Regions from separate parts of the Desulfomicrobium macestii genome, predicted to be linked through region 4. Evidence: predicted binding sites of a transcription regulator. Region 4 holds the regulator's gene; each other region holds the start of a gene.

Region 1 (4,892 bases), on a different contig from region 4:
CACCCCGTGGTGCTCAATGCCGCCAATGAAATCGCGGTTCAGGCATTTCTTGACGGGCGCATCTCTTTTCCGGGCATTGCCCGGCTCATCGAGATGATGCTGGGCAAACATTCCTTGACCTTGATGCATGATCTGGGGGACATTTTGGACCTTGATGCGCAAACACGAACTCGGTCCGAAGAGGCCATAGGAAAAGGCGAATGGTAACCAGTATTCTGGCTGTGGTGGTGGTCCTGGGCGGACTGATCTTCTTTCATGAACTGGGTCACTTCGTGGTCGCTCGCGGCCTCGGCATGGGGGTCAGCGTCTTTTCCCTGGGATTCGGGACGCGGCTTTTCGGCTTCACCCGGGGCAAGACGGACTACCGGGTCTGCGCCTTTCCCCTGGGCGGATACGTGCAGCTCGTGGGTGAATCTGTCGACGCCGAACTTCCCGAGGGATTTGGCCCGGAGGAATCATTTTCGCGCAGACCGCCCTGGCAACGCATGCTGGTCGTGCTGGCCGGGCCCGTATTCAACTTCATCCTGGCCTGGTTCATTTTCTGGGGCTTGGCCTACAGCCAGGGCGTGCAGGAGCTGTTACCCGTCATCGGCCAGGTGACCAACTCAAGCGCGGCCGAAGAAGCCGGCATCGTCCCCGGAGATCAGATCATCGAAATCGATGGCGTGCGGATCGAGGTCTGGGAAGACCTGGTCGATCGCATTGAGACCAATGAAGGCGATTCGATGTTCCTGACCGTGCAACGGGGCAGCGAGCTCTTTTCCGTGCACGTCACTCCGCGATTGCAGGAAAAGCGCAATTTGTTCGGCGAAATCAAGACCATGCCCATGCTCGGCATCGCCCCCAAGGGCGAAATCCTGAGTCGCGAGCTTGGATTTTTTGACGCCGCGGTTCAGGGCGCCCGTCAAATCCGGGAAGTCAGCGGGCTGATGGTCATGGGCATCGTCAAACTCATCGAGCGAGTCATCCCCATGTCGGACATGGGCGGAGTCATCCTCATCACCGAGATGATCCACAAGGAAGCGCAAAACGGCATTGTCAATCTGCTGGCCCTGACCGCGCTGATCAGCATCAACCTTGGGATCCTGAACCTGCTGCCCATCCCGGTGCTGGACGGCGGGCACATCCTCTTCTTCTTCCTGGAAACCGTCACCGGCAAACCCCTGAGCCCGCGAGTTCAGCAAGTTGCCCTGAAGATCGGCATGATGCTGCTGCTCATGCTCATGATCCTGGCCACATTCAATGATATCCTCCGACACTTCAAGTAGCCGCTATCTCGCGCTGAACTGCGCCGAGGAACGCATTCAGGTTGTCCTTGGCAGCCCCCCCGAGGTCATGTTCAGCGAAGAGATCCTCTGTCCCGGGCAATCCATCCGCCACCTGCCCACGGCCATCGCGCGCGCCCTCGGGGTGCAGGCCATGGGCGCGGGCGGGCTTTCCGGCATCGCCTGTGTGCGCGGGCCGGGATCGTTCACGGGCCTGCGCATAGCCCACGCGGCCATGCACGGGCTGTCCCGTCCGCACGCCATCCCCATGGCCGGCCTGCAATATCCGCAAATCCTGGCCGCCCAGGCCGAACCATTCGTGCGCGACACAGAACTTTGGGTCCTGACTTACGCCCGCAAGGGTCAGGTCTACATTCAGGGCTTTAAGGCCGGCATGCCTCTGGCTCCTGTCCGGCCGCTGCCGGTTCCCAAGGCTCACGAACTGCTGCAGTCACGTCCGGCGGGCATCTTTCTGCTCGGCAGCGGACTGCGCAAAAATCCCGAACTGTTGGCCTTGCCGAAGGCCACGGTCCTGCCTCAATTTCTCGATACGCCCCTGCCGTCCTCTCTGCTGGCCGCTGCATGCGCGGCGGAGTATTCAAGCCAGCCCCCCCAGCCGCTGTATCTTCGCAAGTCCGACGCCGAGGACAACCTGGAATCCATCGCCATTTCGCGCGGCATTCCGACCACCGAGGCCCGCAAGCACATCCCCGATTTCGAATAATCTTTGTCCGACATGCGATGTTGGACAAAATTCCTCTAAAGAAATTCTCCGTCCGGCCGATTTACTCATCAAGAACAATGAGCAAGGCCCGCAAACTGCTCGATTCAAAGGCAAGGACGCCGCTAATCTTTCAAGGAGGAATTTTTTATGTCACTCATTATCAACCACAACCTGATGGCCATGAACGCGAACCGCAACCTGGCATCCGCGTACGGCAACCTGTCGACATCCGTCAGCCGCCTGTCTTCGGGCCTGCGCATCACTTCGGCCGCCGACGACGCGGCGGGCCTCGCCATTCGCGAGCTCATGCGTGCGGATATCGCATCCCTGAACCAGGGTGTCAGAAACGCCAATGACGCCATCTCCATGATCCAGACCGCCGACGGCGCCCTTGGCGTCATCGACGAAAAGCTGATCCGCATGAAGGAACTGGCCACCCAGGCGGCCACCGGCACCTACGCTTCGGACCAGCGTCTGATCATCGACTCGGAGTACCAGGCCATGGCCTCGGAAATCACCCGAATCGCCAACGCCACGGACTTCAACGGAATTTACCTGCTGAACGGCAACCTCTCCGCATCCAGCACAAACGCGGCCGTTGCGAATTGGAGCAAGGAGCACTCGGGCAGCGGATTGGCCTCAACCGGCCCCCTGAAGGTTCACTTTGGCACGGGCAACGACTCCGCGGAAGATTACTACTACATCTCCATCGGCAACTCCACCGCCTCAGCCTTGGGCGTAGGCAACGCTTCAGACGCCGCCAGGGCCAACGGAACCGGCAACGCGGCATCTGGAGGCTACAGCATCTCCACCCAGCAGGGCGCCCAGGAAGCCCTGGAGGCCCTCAACTCGGCCATCACCTCCAAGGACAACATCCGAGCCAACCTCGGCGCCTTGCAGAACCGTCTTGAGAACACCATCACCAACCTGCAGATCCAGGCAGAGAACCTGCAGGCAGCCGAGTCTCAGATCTCCGATGCCGACGTCGCCACGGAAATGACCAACTTCGTGCGCAACCAGATCCTGACCCAGTCCGCAGTGGCCATGCTTTCCCAGGCCAACAGCCTGCCGAATATGGCCATGCAGCTCTTGCAGGGATAATGACAGCTTCGTAAAACCTCTTTCCCGGCCGGGTCGCGGAAGCGGCCCGGCCTTTTTAACTCGATAATGTTGATTCTGGCACCAGGATTGCTCGAAGTGTGAATAGACTCGTCCAACCCAACGCACCAGAGGAATGACATGGCTGATGACCTGACCAGTTCGCTTATTTCCGGAGCCATCCGCTTCACGGGCCTCGGGTCCGGGACGGACTTCGACTCCATGGTGACCAAGCTCATCGAAGTCGAACAGACCCGAACCAAGCGGCTCGAGTACTGGCGGTCGGGATGGGAAGCCAAGAGTGAAGCCTTTGATTCGCTCTCTTCCAACATGCTTTCCCTCAAGGCGTCGCTGGATACCATGAACACCACGGACGAGTTCCTGATCAAGAACGCCATCTCTTCCAACACCACCGCCTTGACCGCAAAGGCGGGCAGCAACGCGGAAGAAAGTACCCACCAGGTGGATGTGTTGTCCCTGGCGACCAACGACATGCACATGGGGGCGGTAATTTTTTCCTCTCCGGATGACGTCATCAGCGGCGGCGCGGACGGGACATTCGTCTTCACGGCCGGCTCCCGGCAGGTCTCCGTGAACGTAACCAGCACCACGACCCTGAGTCAGTTCGCCAGTCTCATCAACTCCGACGCGGATAATCGCAACTACGTACGAGCCAGCGTGGTCAACGACGGCAGCGGTTACAGGCTGCAGATTCGAGGCATGGATCTTGGCGCCGGCAATGACTTCATTGTCGATGCAAACTCGACCTCGGCCAATCTGCTCACAAATTTCAGCCAAAGTCAGTTCATTGAAACCCAGAATGCCGCCAACGCAAAACTCCGGGTCGATGGCTTTCCTCTTGCCCCCACAGCCACTGCGGAAATACTGAAGGCCACCTTTACCGGCAAGACCACGACGGACACAATCACCACCGCCGACGGAACCTTCAAGTTCGCCTACGGCGGAACGCTGTATTCCGTCGATGTCGCGGCCGCGGACACCTACGCTTCGCTGGCCGGAAAAATCAACACTGCGGTGGGCTCCACCATGGCCACGGCCACGGACGTGTCCGGCAATGTCGAGCTGACCCTGACCGGAGCGGCGGGATCGGACAAACAGATTTCCATCATCAATTCCCCCGGGACCACGGTCGGCGAACTTCAACCGGCAGCCTTCACACAGATCCAGGGAGCCACCGACGGCTACTTCGAGCGTAACTCAAACTCCATTTCGGACATCATCTCCGGCGTGACCCTGAATCTGGCCAGCATCGGCAGCACGACCATCACCACCAGCCTCGATCCGGAAGCGGTTACCGAGAAGGTGCAGACCTTTGTCGAGGCCGTGAATTCGGTGCTAAAGGAAATAAAAGACCAAACGCAGGTCACGACCGTCGGTGAAAATGTTTCCGGGTCCCTTTTGACCGGCAACTACGGCATGCAGATGATCCAGCAGAAGCTCAAGAATATCCTGGCGGAAAAAGGAGTCGGGTTCGACTACGACATGGACCCCATCGTTTCCCTGGGCAGCGTGGGCATCACCACGGACACCAGCCAGGGCTCCCCGACTTTCGGCATGCTCATTTTCGACCCCGGTGCCTTTTCCGCGGCGCTAAGCACCGACCCCGACGCCGTGGCCCGCCTCTTCAGCGCGGACCATTACCCGGCAACCAAGGAAATGGTGAACGGCGTCGCAGTGGAATCCTCGAATTTCAATTTCGACTCGTCCATCAAGGGCGTAACCCAAGCCGGGGAGTATTCCGTCAGCTACAGCGTGGATGCCGGCGGCAACATCAGCGCCGCGAG
Region 2 (4,892 bases), on a different contig from region 4:
CATGGCCTTGTGCAGCCCGGAGAGAAACCTTTCCACCGAATCCCTGTCGGTGGCCGGACCATAGCCGATGAGCTGCGCTATCTCGGGCTGCAGTTCCAGATGCAGGACATCATTCTTGCGCTTGCTGACGCGATGCAGAGCCACTCTTGCCATTGAAATGAAATCGGCGCTGCGCGACAATGCTTCCCGCTCGGAAGCCGAAAGAAGGGGCCACGAATCCCCCCCCATGCGGCACAAGGTTTCCAGCCACTGCGTAGTCTGGTGATCGCGCTGCCCTCCCCGGCCCTCCTTGAGGCTTGGGGACAAGAGATGCGCGGTATCGCCGAAGCGCTCGTGCCGCGCCTCATGACGTCCGGCGAGCCAGGAGAAAAGTTCCGCGCGAAGGGGAATGACAAGATCCCGCGCAACGGCAGTCTGAAAATCGGAAAACAGATCCGCGGAGCCATACAGCAGCCGGGCATCGAGGAGCGAGCACAGAACTTCGAAATCGGCGGCGGCCAGGTCGATGGTCTCGGAGACGGTCCTGATGCCGTGCCCGACGTCAAAACCGCTGTCCCACAGCGGAAGAAACAGGTCCTGGGCCAGAAGCTCGGGATCGGGAGCGCCCGATTCGGGCAGGCAGACCAGAAGGTCGATGTCTGAATAAGGGAAAAGCCGGGAGCGACCATACCCGCCTAGGGCCAGGACCAGCGTCCCCCCGCCGGAGTCGAGGCGACTTTGACAGGCCGTGCGTACCCAATCATCCATGCACGCGGAGAACCAGGCAGGAGAATGGCCCGGGTCCGCATTCACGTTGCGGTAAAGGTCCCGGGCCAGGCGTAAGGTTTCGATGCTCATGTCGAGAATGGGCAGCCGAAGCTGCCCGTTCCTAGAGGGCCGATCCGCCGGATTCTCCGGTGCGGATGCGGATGGCGTTGTCGATGGTGGAGACAAAGATCTTGCCGTCGCCGATCTTGCCGGTCTTGGCGGCCTGCTGGATGACCTCCAGGGTCTGATCAAGCATGTCGTCGTCGATGACTATCTCGATCTTGACCTTGGACACGAAGTCGACCTGATATTCGGCCCCGCGATAGACTTCCTTGTGGCCGCGCTGGCGTCCAAACCCCCGCACGTCGGTGACCGTCATGCCCTGAATGCCCATGCCCGTCAGGGCTTCCTTGATTTCGTCCAGCTTGTAGGGCCGGGTGATTATTTCTACTCGTTTCATGATTCCTCCTCAAGTGGTTGGCAAATCAGGCCTGGTAAGCGGATTCGCTGTGAATGGCCACGTCAAGGCCGGCCTCTTCCTCTTCTTCGGTGACACGAATGGGCACGATGGCGTTAACGATCTTGAGCAAAACATAGGATACGACAAATGAAAAGGCACAGGTGGCCACGACGGATACAAACTGAATCCAGAGCTGGCCGGGATTGCCGTAGAAGAGACCGTTGAATCCGGCCGGGTTTATGGCTTGGCTGGCGAAAAGACCGGTGGCCAAGGCGCCCCAGACTCCGCCCACTCCGTGAATGCCGACCACGTCAAGACTGTCGTCGTAGCCGAAGCGGGCCTTGAGGCTCACGCCGAAGTAGCACAGCACGCCAGCGCCAAGCCCAATGAGCACGGAAGCCATGATGCCGACAAAACCTGCCGCCGGAGTAATGGCCACAAGCCCTGCCACCGCGCCGGAAGCCGCGCCCAGGGTTGTGGGTTTGCCGTGAAACTTCCATTCCGCGAACACCCAGGCAAGCATGGCAGTGGCGGCCGCGATGTGAGTGGTCACAAAGGCGTTGCCGGCCAGGCCGTCGGCGGCCAGGGCGCTGCCGGCGTTGAAACCGAACCAGCCGAACCACAGGAGCGCCGTACCGATCATGGTCATGGGCAGGTTGTGCGGCAAGAAGGAGCGCTTGCCGTAGCCCTTGCGCTTGCCGATGACCAGAACCGCGGCCAGGGCCGCGCTGGCCGAGCTCATGTGTACGACCGCTCCACCCGCAAAATCCATGGCGCCCATCTGGGCCATCCAGCCGCCGCCCCAGACCCAGTGGCACAAAGGAGCATAGACGAACGTACACCACAGGATGATGAAAATGATAAAGGCGGAAAAACGCATACGCTCGGCAAAGGCGCCGGAGATCAGGGCGGGGGTGATGATGGCGAACATGCACTGAAAGATCATGAAGACCATGTGCGGAAGATTGGTGGCTATGGACTCGTGCGGTTCCATGCCGACTCCGGCCATCCCCACAAAGTCCAGCCCGCCGATGAGGCCGTTCATGTCAGTACCGAACGACAGGGAATATCCCCAGAAAATCCAGACCAGGGTGATGACGCCAAGGGCGGCAAAACTCTGCATTATGGTTCCCAGGGCGTTCTTGGAACGGGTCATGCCCGCGTAGAAGAGGGCGAGCCCTGGGGTCATGAACATGACCAGGGCAGCACAAATGATGATAAAAGCGGTATCTGTCGGATTCACAATGCACCTCCATTTTTGTCGGATATGAGCAAGGACGGTGCCACAGGAAAAAATCATTTCATATCAGGGTATTGAGAAAACAGACTGAGCAACAGAAATTCATTTCAATACAATTTCGTACAGAACAAACGACAAATTGTCTTTTTTTGTAAAACAGCGACACCAAGCCTGACGACTATTTTGTAAAAATAAACAAATTTGTCGGCGTAAAGCGACATATGACATGACAACTCGACGCAAAAATCGAAATGAGCGCCCGGGCAAGTGCTTCCGCGAGAGGCAGATTTATCAAAAAGGGAGTATTCGGTGAAATTTGGCTTGTCTGAAAAGAAAATCCAGAGCGCGACGACAGGGACGCGATCGCCAAACGTATTTCAAAATTGGAAAAAAAATTAATATGCTGAAATAAAAGAGAAAGCATAAAGCCATCACAAAACTAACGGCAGAGAAGCGGAACCACAAGAACATTCACACGTTATTATACATAAATGTTAATTTACAACGAAATCTACCCGAAAAAAAGGCTCAAAAAATAACAAATACCGCAGGAGAACGCATGCTGAAACAGAACATAGTATTAAAAAACAGATTGTTAACAACTTTGGCATCCCCTGTGCTTTTGTGGAGGTATCAACACTCACCACCACGGAGGTCATCATGTTCGAAGAGAAAAAACAAACAACCGCCCTGCTCAGACCAAAAGTCTGGGCCTTGACCCTATTGCTTGCAACCTTCACCCCCGCCATGGCCTTTGCCGAAGGCGAAGCGCTCTCGCAGGAGCACGGCAACCTGCTCTGGACCCTGATCGCGGCCATTCTGGTCATGTTCATGCAGCCGGGCTTCGCCCTGGTAGAAATGGGTTTTTCCCGCGCCAAGAACGCCGGCAACATCCTCATGAAAAACCTGCTCGATTTTTCCGCCGGCGTGCCGGTATTCTTCCTGGTTGGATTCGGCATCATGTTCGGCCAGGACATCGCGGGTTTCTTCGGTTCCAGCGGCTTTGCCCTGTCCGGGGTCGATCCGACCAGCGCAGCCGGACAATGGGATCTGACCTTCCTGTTCTTCCAGTCCGTATTCGCGGCCACGGCAGCGACAATCATTTCCGGCGGCATTGCCGAGCGGACCAAATTTTCGGCCTACATCATCGTCAGCATCGCGGTCACGGCCCTCATCTATCCCGTCTCCGGACACTGGGCATGGGCCAGTCTCTGGGGTGGTGACGAGCTCGGCGCGGGCTGGCTCGAAGCCATGGGCTTCATCGACTTCGCAGGCTCCACCGTGGTTCACTCCGTAGGCGGCTGGATCGCCCTGGCCGGTGCGATCGTAGTCGGGCCCCGTCTGGGCAAGTACACCGCCGACGGCAAGGCCAAGGCCATCCCCGGGCACAACATCCCCCTGGCCGGTCTTGGCGTGTTCATCCTCTGGTTCGGCTGGTTCGGCTTCAACCCCGGCAGCACCACCACCGCTGACGGCACCATCGGCTATATCGCGGTCAACACCGCCATGGCAGCCTGCACCGGTGCTCTTGGCGCCATGATCTTCGCCTGGATCAAGCACGGCAAGCCGGACACCTCCATGTCCCTGAACGGCGCGCTGGCCGGCCTGGTGGCCATCACCGCCGGCTGTTACGAAGTCTCTCCCGTGGGCTCGCTGATCATCGGCCTGCTGGCCGGCGTCCTGGTCATCATTTCCATCGAATTCATCGACCAGGTCCTCAAGATCGATGATCCGGTCGGCGCCTCCTCCGTGCACGGCGTGTGCGGCGTGTTCGGCACCATTGCGGTGGGTTTCTTCGCGGCTCCCGGCTACGGCGACAACGTGGGCATCTTTTACGGCGGCGGCAGCGAGATCCTCGTCACGCAGCTCATCGGCGCGGCAGCGGTCTTTGCCTGGGCCTTCGGCGCGGGTCTGGCCCTGTTCACCATCCTGAAGATGACCATCGGCGTACGCGTCACCCAGGAAGAAGAACTCAAGGGTCTCGACATCACCGAACACGGCATGGAATCCTACAACGGCTTCCAGATCTTCACCAACGAATAAGAGGGATAACGCCATGAAACTCGTAGTAGCATATATCCGGCCCGAGTGCCTGAACGCAGTCAAGCAAGAGCTGTACGCCAAGAAAATCTACAACATGTCCGTCACCAACGTGCTCGGCAGCGGACGCCAGAAAGGATTCACCGAAACTTACCGAGGCGTGGTCATGGAAGTGAACCTGCTGAAGAAGTTGAGACTGGAGATCGGAGTCAACGACGATTTCGCCGAGCAGGCCGTGGAGGCCATCAACGCGGGAGCCCGGACCGGCAAGGAAGGCGATGGAGTGATCTTCGTGCTCGAATGCGCCGCCGCCGTGCGCATCCGCACCCAGGAAACCGGACCTGCCGCAATGGGCTAACAGTCCGCTTAAAAACGGCAATCTGATGCGTCAGCGAAAAAAGCCAG
Region 3 (4,892 bases), on a different contig from region 4:
GTCCAGAGCTCCGGCTTTCAGGGCCTGGACCGCGACGTCCACGGAAGAATAGGCGGTCATGATCAGCACGGGCAGATAGGGGTTGTAGCTCTTTATCCGGCGCAAGGCCTCGATCCCGTCCACCTCGGCCATGCGCACGTCGGTCAGGACCACGTCGTAGGCGCGCTCGCGCACCCTGGTCACGGCCATGGCCCCGTCATCCGCCGTATCGACCTCGTATCCCCAGCTGCCGAGCATGGCCACGAGCATGGTCATGTGGGCCCGGTCATCATCAACCACCAGAATTCGCGCCTTCATCGATTTTCTCCCTTTACAGGCAGATCAAGGGTCACTTGCGTGCCCTGCCCCGGCTCGGACGCAATCCGCACCTGTCCGCCGTGGGCCTCCACCATGGTTCTGACCGTGGCCAGCCCAAGGCCGGTCCCTTGATTCTTGGTGGTGAAATACGGGTCGAATATCCTGTCCAGATCCTGCGCCGGGATTCCGTGGCCGGTGTCGCTCACCCGCAATTCAAGCCGGTCCTTCACGCGCTGCGCGGAAACGGTCAGGACGCCTCCTTGCGGCATGGCCTGGATGGCGTTCAGGAACAGATTCAGCAGGACTTGCAGCATGCGGTCCGGGTCGAGAGACTGTTTCTCAAGTTCCGCGATCCGGGTTTGCACGGCGATGCCCTTGCCCTGGCAATCACCTTCCACGAGCTTCAGGGCATGCCGGACAAGGTCGGACACATCGGTGGGCGCAAGGCGCGGCTGCGCAGGGTGGGTCAGCTCAAGCAGCTCGGTCACGACACGGTTCAGGCGGTCGACCTCGCCGATCATGACCTCGGCCAGTTCCCGATCCTGGGTCCCGGCTTCGAACTTGGCACCGAAATAGGTGGCAAAGCCCTTGATGGAGCTCAAGGGATTGCGGATCTCGTGGGCCACTCCGGCGGCAAGGGTGCCAAGCGCGGCCAGGCGTTCCTGCCGGGCCACCTCTCTTTCAAGCCCAGCCACCTTGCGTCGCCAGAAAAGCGTGACCGCTCCAGCAAAGGCCAGGGCCAGGCCAAGGCCACCGGCCATGGCCAGGGTCAGGACATCCTTGCGAACGGCGCGCAGATAGAGCGAGGCGTCAAGGCCCACTACGATGAGCGTGTGCTCATCGACAGAATTCGGGAAGGCTTCGTGCATCATGCCGCCATGCATGGCGCGCCGGGGCGGACGGGAATAGCGATAGACCACGAAGAGCGGATCATCGCCGGGCTGGATGATGGCCCACGCGGGCTCCGTGGATGCGGGCAGGGCGGATAACGCCTCCGCCGTGACGCCGCTGCCGGGCTCGGCCTCGCTCAGGGCCTCGAAGCGCCCTGCCGCGTCGATCAGCCCCAAAAAGCGCAGGTCCCCCTGCCGGATCATCTCGTCCATGAGGAAACGCAGGCGGAACTGCCTCCCCTCCTGCCCGCGCATGCCCATGCGCCGGGCGGCCTCCACGGACCGGATCAAGGTCTCCCCCTGGGTGGTCAGGATGCGGGCGATGGTGCGCTGCTCCCGCGCGCGTCCCTCCACGGCGAGCCAGATCAGGATCGCGGCCGCCAGCACCGCCGGCACAAAGAGGACCAGACCGCGCCGCCGCCAGAAAATGGATGTCGAAAGAGGTGCCTGATTGGTCATTGCCCGTGCCGTCCTTGAAGCGAGGCGTGCCCGGCACGCCTCGCGGTCTGATTGTCATTCTTGAACATGGAAACTACCAACGAAGCCCACGTCTAGCAAATACCCTGCCTGCCCGGTCATGACAGGCACCCCTCGCTGTTTCCCTTGACGTTGACGGACTCCAGGAATCCTCGCCCACGCGCGCATTGCCACGCAGGAAAGGATTTCGTAGGCAGGCCGAAAAGGAGCGCATCATGAGCCTTAACGAACTGCAGGAAGATGTCGATGCCTGGGTAAAGACAATCGGGGTTCGCTATTTTTCCGAGCTGACCAATCTTGGCATTCTCATGGAAGAGGTCGGCGAGGTGGCCCGCATCATGACCCGCCGTTACGGAGACCAGAGCTTCAAGGACAACGAGAAAACCGATTTGGGCGACGAGCTGGCCGATGTCCTTTTTGTGCTGACCTGCATCGCCAACCAGACCGGGGTCGATCTGACGGACGCCATGCGCCGCAACCTCGAAAAGAAAACCCTGCGCGACAAAAATCGCCACAAAAACAATCCAAAACTGCATTCGGAGTGAACCTGGTCAGAATCTGACCAGAAGCTTCAGGCAGGTGGTCAGATTCTATCCGCTCTCACGAGGCCCGAAATAGCACAATCAACAGTCGTAGTTTTAAAAATCAAATAAAACAGCAAGTTGAAGAACAAAACCCACTCTGGCACGCCCCTTGATATCCTCTTTGGTACATTCGCTAATCAAAACCATTTGGAGGATCTCATGAAAAGAACGACAAGCATCGCAATCCTGGCCATTTTCGGCATCATCGTACTCAGCACCCTGACTTTCGCCGGCCCCATGCGCGGCAACGGCGGCATGGGTGGCATGGGCGGCGCCGGGGACTGCACGGGCCGGAACATGAACCCTGCCATCCAGCAATTGCCCCAGGAAAAGCAGGACCAGCTCAAGAGCATCCTGGACGAACACCGCAAGGACATGGCCCCCATGCACAACGCCATGTGGGAGAAGCACACCCTGCTCAAGGCCCTGTCCGGCAACCCCAACACCAAGCCTGAAACCATCACCGCCCTGGTCGGCGAATTGAGCGACCTGCGCGTCCAGATGCAGACCAAGCGCGAAGCCCTGCAGGCCAGGGTGAGCAAGGAAATCGGCATCGACCTGCCCATGGGTTTTGGCATGCATGACCGCCGGGGCAAGGGCGGACATGGCCGTGGCCACGGTGAATTCGGCCAGCGCGGCATGGGCCGGGGCATGAATCCCGGCATGAATCCTGGCATAGGTCCGGACATGGTGCCAGCCCCGAACGACGCTCCCGCCACTCCGGGCGCATAAGGCACATCAAGCAAATCCCTTCGCACTCAGGGCGACATCGCCTGCCGGGCGGCCTTCGGGCCGCCTTTTTTGTTCTTGCCCACTCGGGCGAGGGGGCCTATAGGCCCGAACCATGAGCCTTTTTTCCAGCAAATCCCTGCCCCAGCCCAAATTTCTGCCTATGACCCGCCATGAGATGGACCAGCTTGGCTGGGACGAACTTGATGTGCTCCTGGTCAGCGGCGACGCCTACGTGGATCACCCGTCCTTCGCCATGGCCCTTCTGGGCCGGACGCTGGTGGCGCATGGACTGCGCACCGGCATCATCACCCAGCCACGCTGGAGTGATCCCGAGGACATGCTTGTCATGGGCCGCCCGCGTCTTTTCGCCGGGGTCTCGGCCGGAGCCATCGACTCCATGCTGGCCCACTACACCGCCTTTCGCAAAAAACGCTCCGAAGACGCCTACACGCCCGGCGGCAGGGCCGGAGCCAGACCTAACCGGGCATGCATCGTCTACACCAACCTGCTGCGGCGCGCCTTTCCGGGATTGACCGTGGTTCTGGGCGGCATCGAGGCTTCGCTGCGGCGCATCACGCATTACGATTTCTGGACCGATGCCCTGCGCAAACCCATCCTCCTTGATGCCAAGGCTGACGCCGTGGTTTACGGCATGGGCGAACGGGCCATCCTGGACATCGCGACCCGATTGCAGGCAGACCGAGATTTGAGGGGCATCCCCGGCACCGTCATCGCCGACGGCGATCTCCCCGCAGATATCGAACTTCCCAGCCACGAAGACATGCTCGCCGACCCCAAGGAGTTGATGCGGGCCACCCTCCTGCTCGAAAAACAGGTCCACGACGGCACGCAGTGGGCCGTGCAGCGCGTCGCCAACCGCTCCATCCTGATCGCGCCGCCGGCCACGCCGCTGACCACGGCTGAAATGGACAGGGTCTACGCCCTGCCCTACGCCCGCAAGGCCCACCCCGCCTACAACCAGCCCATCCCGGCCGAAGAGATGATCCGCGACTCCGTGACCAGCCATCGCGGCTGCGGCGGGGGGTGCTCGTTTTGCACCCTGGCCCTGCACCAGGGTCGACGCATCGCCTCGCGCAGCCGGAACTCCATTCTGGACGAGGTCCGCCGCATGGCGGCAAGCCCTGACTTCAAGGGCCATGTCTCCGACGTCGGCGGCCCCAGCGCCAACATGTGGGGCGCGTATTGCGACAAGGAAGGACAGCCCTGCAAACGGGCAAGCTGCATGACGCCCACCGTTTGTCCGCATTTCAGCATGGACCAGAAGGCCCACCTCGATCTGCTGCGCACCCTGCGCCGCACTCCTGGCGTGCGCGGCGTGCGCGTGGCCAGCGGAATTCGCTTCGACCTGGCCCTTAAAGACATGGTCGCCCTCGGCGGCTATCTGCGTGAATTCGTGGGCGGCCAGCTCAAAATCGCGCCCGAGCATGTCTGCGACCACGTCCTGCGGCTGATGCGCAAACCCGGCAACCGCGTTTTCGAGGAATTTCTGACCATCTTCGCCCGCGAATCGAAACAGGCGGGCAAGGAACAATACGTCATCCCCTACCTGATGAGCGCCTTCCCGGGCACCACCGACGACGACATGCGCGCCCTGGCAGGGTGGCTCGGCGCCCGCGGCTGGAAGCCAAGACAGGTGCAGTGCTTCATCCCCATCCCCGGAGCCGTGGCCACGGCCATGTATCATGCGGGCATCACGCCGGAAGGCAAACCCGTCCATGTGCCCCGCACCGACGAAGAACGGCTGCGCCAGCATCGCATCCTGCTCCCGCCTGAAGACAGGACTCCCGGACGTCCCATGGACGCAAGGCGCGAACCTCGCCCGAAAAGCTGCGCGAACCGTTGTGCGGCGCCTTCGCGAAGTGCCGGCCCCGCAAAGAAAAAATCGGGCCGC
Region 4 (4,892 bases):
GGGCTCGATTGGTTGGCCCAGATCAAGAGCCGCACCGGGCTGCCCGTGATCACGGACATCCACGAGCCGCGCCAGGCCTCCCTGGTGGCCGAGGTGGCCGACGTGCTGCAGATCCCGGCCTTCCTCTGCCGCCAGACCGATCTGCTGCTCGCCGCCGCGCGCACCGAGCGCATCGTGAACATCAAGAAAGGGCAGTTCATGGCACCCTGGGACATGCAGGGGCCGGTGGAGAAAATCCGATCCGAAGGATTCGACCGCATCTGGCTGACCGAGCGCGGTTCCATGTTCGGCTACAACAATCTGGTCGTTGATTTCCGCTCCCTGGTCATCATGAAGCAGTTCGGCTGCCCCGTGATCTTCGACGCCACCCACTCGGTGCAGTTGCCCGGCGGACAGGGCATGTCCTCCGGCGGCCAGCGCGAGTTCGTGCCGCCGCTGGCCCGGGCCGCCGTGGCCTGCGGCTGTCAGGGCCTCTTCATGGAGATCCACCCGGACCCGGACAAGGCTCTCTGCGACGGCCCCAATTCCTGGCCCCTGGCCAAGGCCCGCACTCTTCTTTCGGAGCTTGCGGCCATCTGGAGCATCCCGAATGAATGCTGAACTGCTCGCCCGGGACGTGCGCCTGATCATCCTGGACGTGGACGGGGTGCTCACCGACGGCGGCCTCTATTATGACGAATCGGGCTGCGTAATGAAACGCTTCAACGTCCAGGACGGGCTGGCCATCAAGATGGCCCCGCAGGTCGGCATCGAGTTCGCGGTCATTACCGGCCTTGATTCCCCGGCAGTGCGCAGGCGGGTCACGGAGCTTGGCATCAGCCATTACTATCCCGGCCATCACCGCAAGGCCCCGATCCTGCGCCGGATTTCCGAAGAAACGGGCATCCCCTTGGCGCAGATGGCCTATGTCGGTGACGACTGGGTCGACGCGGCGCCCATGTCCCTGGTCGGACTGCCCATCGCCGTCCCCAACGCCCGCCCCGAGATACTCAAGCTTGCGGCCTGGACAACCAGATCCATGGGCGGCCAGGGCGCCGTGCGCGAAGCCATAGATTTCATCCTGCGCGCCCAGGGCAAACTCGAAGCTCTTTGGCAGGACTGGGTCCGGGAATGAAGCGGCTGCTGGTCGGGCTTTTGACCCTTGTCGTTCTGGCTGGAATCGCAATGCTCGGAAAACGGCTGCTCTGGCCCGAGCGCCTGGACAACCCGACGATCCGGAATCTGGATGTGGACTTGAGCCTCAAAGGCGTGAACCTGAGCCAGGGCAAGGACGGCAAGAAGCTCTGGAACCTCAGCGCCACCGGCGCCGACTACTCCGAAAACGGCGATGAACTCACCCTCGCCGCCCCGATCATCGTCTACTGGGGCGAGGAAGGCGGGGAACCCATCGAGGTTCGGGCGCCCAGGGGCCAGGTCTGGCAAAAAGAGGACCGGGCCAGAATGTGGGACGGGGTCAACGGCACCCAGGGCCAATACGTGATGCGCTCCGAGACCCTTGACTACACAGGACAAAACCGGACACTCGTTCTCGGCGGCACGGTTGAACTGACTGGCGAATCCATGCAGGGCCGTTCGGACACCCTGACATATTTTCTGGACACAGGGGACTTCCTGGCCCAAGGCAACGTCCAGGTCATCATGAACTGACAAGCGGGTTACCAAATGCGTTCACTCATACTTCTTCTCTTCCTCGCCTGTGCGACGCCTCTCTGGGCGGCCGAGACCGTCCCGGTCAAGATCACTTCCGACACCATGACCTACACCCAGAAAGGGGACCAGGTGATCTTCACCGGCTCCGTGTACGTCATTCGCCAGGACATCCAGCTCTGGTCCGACACGCTGACCGTGCTGCTGGAAAAAAAGGACGGCGCCAAGAACGCCACCCAGGGCGTGCCCGACGAGCAGGGAGCCATCAAGAAAATCATCGCCAAGGGCAACGTGCGCATAAAAGCGGACAAGGGCCGCACCGGCACCTGCGGAAAGGCCACCTATGAAGCCGACAAGGACCTTCTGACCATGGAAGACAGCCCCATGCTCATGGAAGGCGCCAACAAGATCCAGGGCGAGGTCATTAAGCTCTACATCAAGGAAAACCGCAGCGAAGTACTGGGCGGCAAGGGACGGGTCGAGGCCATCTTCAACACTCCCGCCGGCAAAGAGGGGCTTGGGCAGTGACCACCCTGACCGGTCAGAATCTGGCCAAGCGCTACGGAGCCAGGGATGTCGTGCACGACATCGGGCTTGACGTGAGCCAGGGCGAAGTGGTTGGCGTCCTGGGGCCCAACGGGGCAGGCAAGACGACCACATTCTACATGCTCGCGGGCATCGTGCGGCCCACGCGAGGGCAGGTCCTTCTGGACGGCCAGGACATAACCCGCTGGCCCCTGCACAGACGGGCCCGCGCGGGCATGAGCTATCTGCCGCAGGAAAGCTCCATCTTTCGCAAACTGACCGTGCGTCAGAACCTGCAACTGATTCTCGAATATTCGGGATTCTCGCGGGAAGAGCAAAAGCGCACGGCGGACAGGCTGCTCGATGAACTGGGGATCACCCGCCTTGAAGGGCAGCTGGCCGCCTTTCTGTCCGGCGGAGAACGCCGCAGGCTGGAAATTGCCCGCGCCCTGATCCAGAATCCGAAATTCATCCTCCTGGACGAACCCTTCGCCGGCATCGATCCCCTGGCCGTGGACGACATCCAGGCCATCATCCGGGACCTTCGCGACAAGAACATCGGCGTGCTCATCTCCGACCACAATGTTCGCGAAACGCTCCAGATCTGCGACCGTGCATACCTTGTCCACGACGGCCGCATCATCCTGAACGGCAGCCCGGAAGAGATCGTCGCCGACCCGGGCGCGCGCAAGGTTTACCTCGGTGAAGGATTCAGCCTCTAGCGGACACGATTTTCCAAGGATTGCCAGGGCCTAAGCTTTATGGCAGATTCGTTACTGGGTAGTTTTTTAGCCTGCAATCCTCTGACACGGTGAAACCAAATCAATTATGGGCCTTGAACTCCGACAAAACCTCAAGCTGACGCAGCAGCTAGTCATGACACCGCAGCTGCAGCAGGCCATCAAGCTGCTTCAGCTCTCCAGATTCGAGCTTCTCGAAGCCGTTCAGCAGGAGCTGCTTGAGAACCCCATGCTTGAGGAGGGGGTCAAGGAAATTTCCGAGGAGCACGAAATCCAGGCTCCGGCCGAAACACGCCCGGAAGTCTCCTACGAAGACGCGGAACTGATGCGCAACGCGGACTGGGAAAACTACCTCGGCGATTTTTCAAGCACCGCCAAGCAAGTGCAGTTCAAGGAGACCGAGGCCCTGGAGGAGATGATGTCCTACGAGGCCAGGCTCTCGGGCAAGCCCTCCCTGGACGGTCATCTGCTGTGGCAGCTGTGTCTGTCCAACATCACCGAAGAAGAGGAGATGATCGGCGAGGCCATCATCGGCAACCTCGATTCCCAGGGCTACCTGATGAGCACCGCCGAGGACATCGCCTCCGAGACGCTCTCTCCCCTGGCCCTGGTGGAGTCCATGCTGCATCGTCTGCAGCGCTTCGATCCCGTGGGCGTGGCCGCGCGGTCTCCTCGGGAATGCCTGCTCATCCAGCTGGAAATGCTGGGCCAGGACGATCCCATCCTGCTTTCCCTGGTAGGGGATCATCTCGAAGACATCGAGAAGCGCCGCTACAAACCGCTCCTGCGCAAGTTCAAGATCCAGATGGAGGACCTCAAGGCCTATCTGGACATAATCCAGTCCCTGGACCCCATGCCGGGCGCCAGTTACGGCAGCGAGAGCACCATATATGTCAGCCCCGATGTCTTCGTGTACGAATACGAAGGGGATTTCGTCATCGTCATGAACGACGACGGCCTGCCGAAGCTGCAGCTGAGCCCCTACTACATGGACGACATGCACCTCGCGGTCAAAGGCCCGGACCGTGAATACCTGCATGACAAGATGCGCTCTGCCATGTGGCTCATGAAGAGCTTGCACCAAAGGCAAAGAACATTATACAAAGTGGTTGAAAGCATTGTCAGGTTTCAGCGGGGGTTTTTCGAACACGGCGTGACCAAGCTCAAACCGCTCATCCTCAAGGATGTGGCCGACGACATTGAAATGCACGAATCCACGGTCAGCCGGATCACCACGAACAAATACGTGGCCACCCCGCACGGCATCGTGGAACTGAAATTTTTCTTCAATTCCGCGCTGGAAATGGATGATGGAACTCAGGTCGGATCCGAATCGGTCAAGGCCATCATCAAGAAAATGGTCAGCGAGGAAGACCCGAAGCACCCCTACAGCGACGAAAAAATCGCCGCGGTGCTGAAAGAACGGCTGGACGTGAACATCGCCCGGCGAACAGTGGCCAAATATCGCGCAGTGCTGGGGATCGATTCCTCATCCAAGCGCAAACAGGTTTTTTGACATCCCGCCCTTTGGGCCGCCCCTTCCGGACGGCAAAAAGGGCTGACCCTCAACAATCGAGGAGGCTTCCATGAGGATTACCTTCAATTTCAAAAACTTCGATCCTTCCGACCATCTGCGCAAATACGCCAAAGACCGCTTCGGCAAGCTCGCCAAATTCACGGCCGGCACCCCCGACGCTGAACTGCAGGTCAATCTCGAAGTGGAGAAATTCCGGCATATCGCCGATATAGTGCTGACGGGGAAGAACGTACATATCTCCGCCCGCGAAGACAGCGAGGACATGTACTCCACCGTCGACCTCGTCTGGGACAAGCTTGAGGCCCAGATGCGCAAGGTCCGCGACAAGGACAAGAGCCGACGCAAAGGCGGCAGCGACAGCACCCGCATGGACGCCGGGAGTTTCGAGGACGACGCGGATGCAAAGCGCAAGCCGGTCATCCAAAAGACCGACGACTTCTCGC

Evidence for each region. Region 4 encodes sigma-54, which starts transcription at its own class of promoters, with help from an activator protein. Its sites were predicted from a motif close to CTGGCACGGNNNNTGCTT; they were not measured.
Region 1: fliD (flagellar filament capping protein FliD) is a predicted target of sigma-54. The motif match lies at 3,166-3,183, and genes of this name have one in related genera.
Region 2: H4684_RS03025 (ammonium transporter) is a predicted target of sigma-54. The motif match lies at 2,477-2,494, and genes of this name have one in related genera.
Region 3: H4684_RS06960 (periplasmic heavy metal sensor) is a predicted target of sigma-54. The motif match lies at 2,346-2,363, and genes of this name have one in related genera.

The regions. Positions count from the first base shown of each region.
Region 1 covers NZ_JADBGG010000005.1:103,632-108,523, forward strand. The annotation lists gene dxr (1-deoxy-D-xylulose-5-phosphate reductoisomerase) at 1-207, shown strand, start outside; gene rseP (RIP metalloprotease RseP) at 201-1,268, shown strand; gene tsaB (tRNA (adenosine(37)-N6)-threonylcarbamoyltransferase complex dimerization subunit type 1 TsaB) at 1,243-1,989, shown strand; gene H4684_RS04985 (flagellin N-terminal helical domain-containing protein) at 2,137-3,090, shown strand; gene fliD (flagellar filament capping protein FliD) at 3,229-4,892, shown strand, end outside.
Region 2 covers NZ_JADBGG010000003.1:135,524-140,415, reverse strand. The annotation lists gene H4684_RS03035 ([protein-PII] uridylyltransferase family protein) at 1-837, opposite strand, end outside; gene H4684_RS03030 (P-II family nitrogen regulator) at 869-1,207, opposite strand; gene H4684_RS03025 (ammonium transporter) at 1,233-2,450, opposite strand; gene H4684_RS03020 (ammonium transporter) at 3,108-4,490, shown strand; gene H4684_RS03015 (P-II family nitrogen regulator) at 4,504-4,845, shown strand.
Region 3 covers NZ_JADBGG010000008.1:54,787-59,678, forward strand. The annotation lists gene H4684_RS06945 (sigma-54-dependent transcriptional regulator) at 1-297, opposite strand, end outside; gene zraS (two-component system sensor histidine kinase ZraS) at 294-1,646, opposite strand; gene H4684_RS06955 (nucleotide pyrophosphohydrolase) at 1,880-2,209, shown strand; gene H4684_RS06960 (periplasmic heavy metal sensor) at 2,408-2,980, shown strand; gene H4684_RS06965 (YgiQ family radical SAM protein) at 3,093-4,892, shown strand, end outside.
Region 4 covers NZ_JADBGG010000026.1:43,092-47,983, reverse strand. The annotation lists gene kdsA (3-deoxy-8-phosphooctulonate synthase) at 1-600, shown strand, start outside; gene H4684_RS15325 (KdsC family phosphatase) at 590-1,114, shown strand; gene lptC (LPS export ABC transporter periplasmic protein LptC) at 1,111-1,647, shown strand; gene H4684_RS15315 (LptA/OstA family protein) at 1,663-2,175, shown strand; gene lptB (LPS export ABC transporter ATP-binding protein) at 2,172-2,894, shown strand; gene rpoN (RNA polymerase factor sigma-54) at 3,001-4,428, shown strand; gene hpf (ribosome hibernation-promoting factor, HPF/YfiA family) at 4,499-4,892, shown strand, end outside.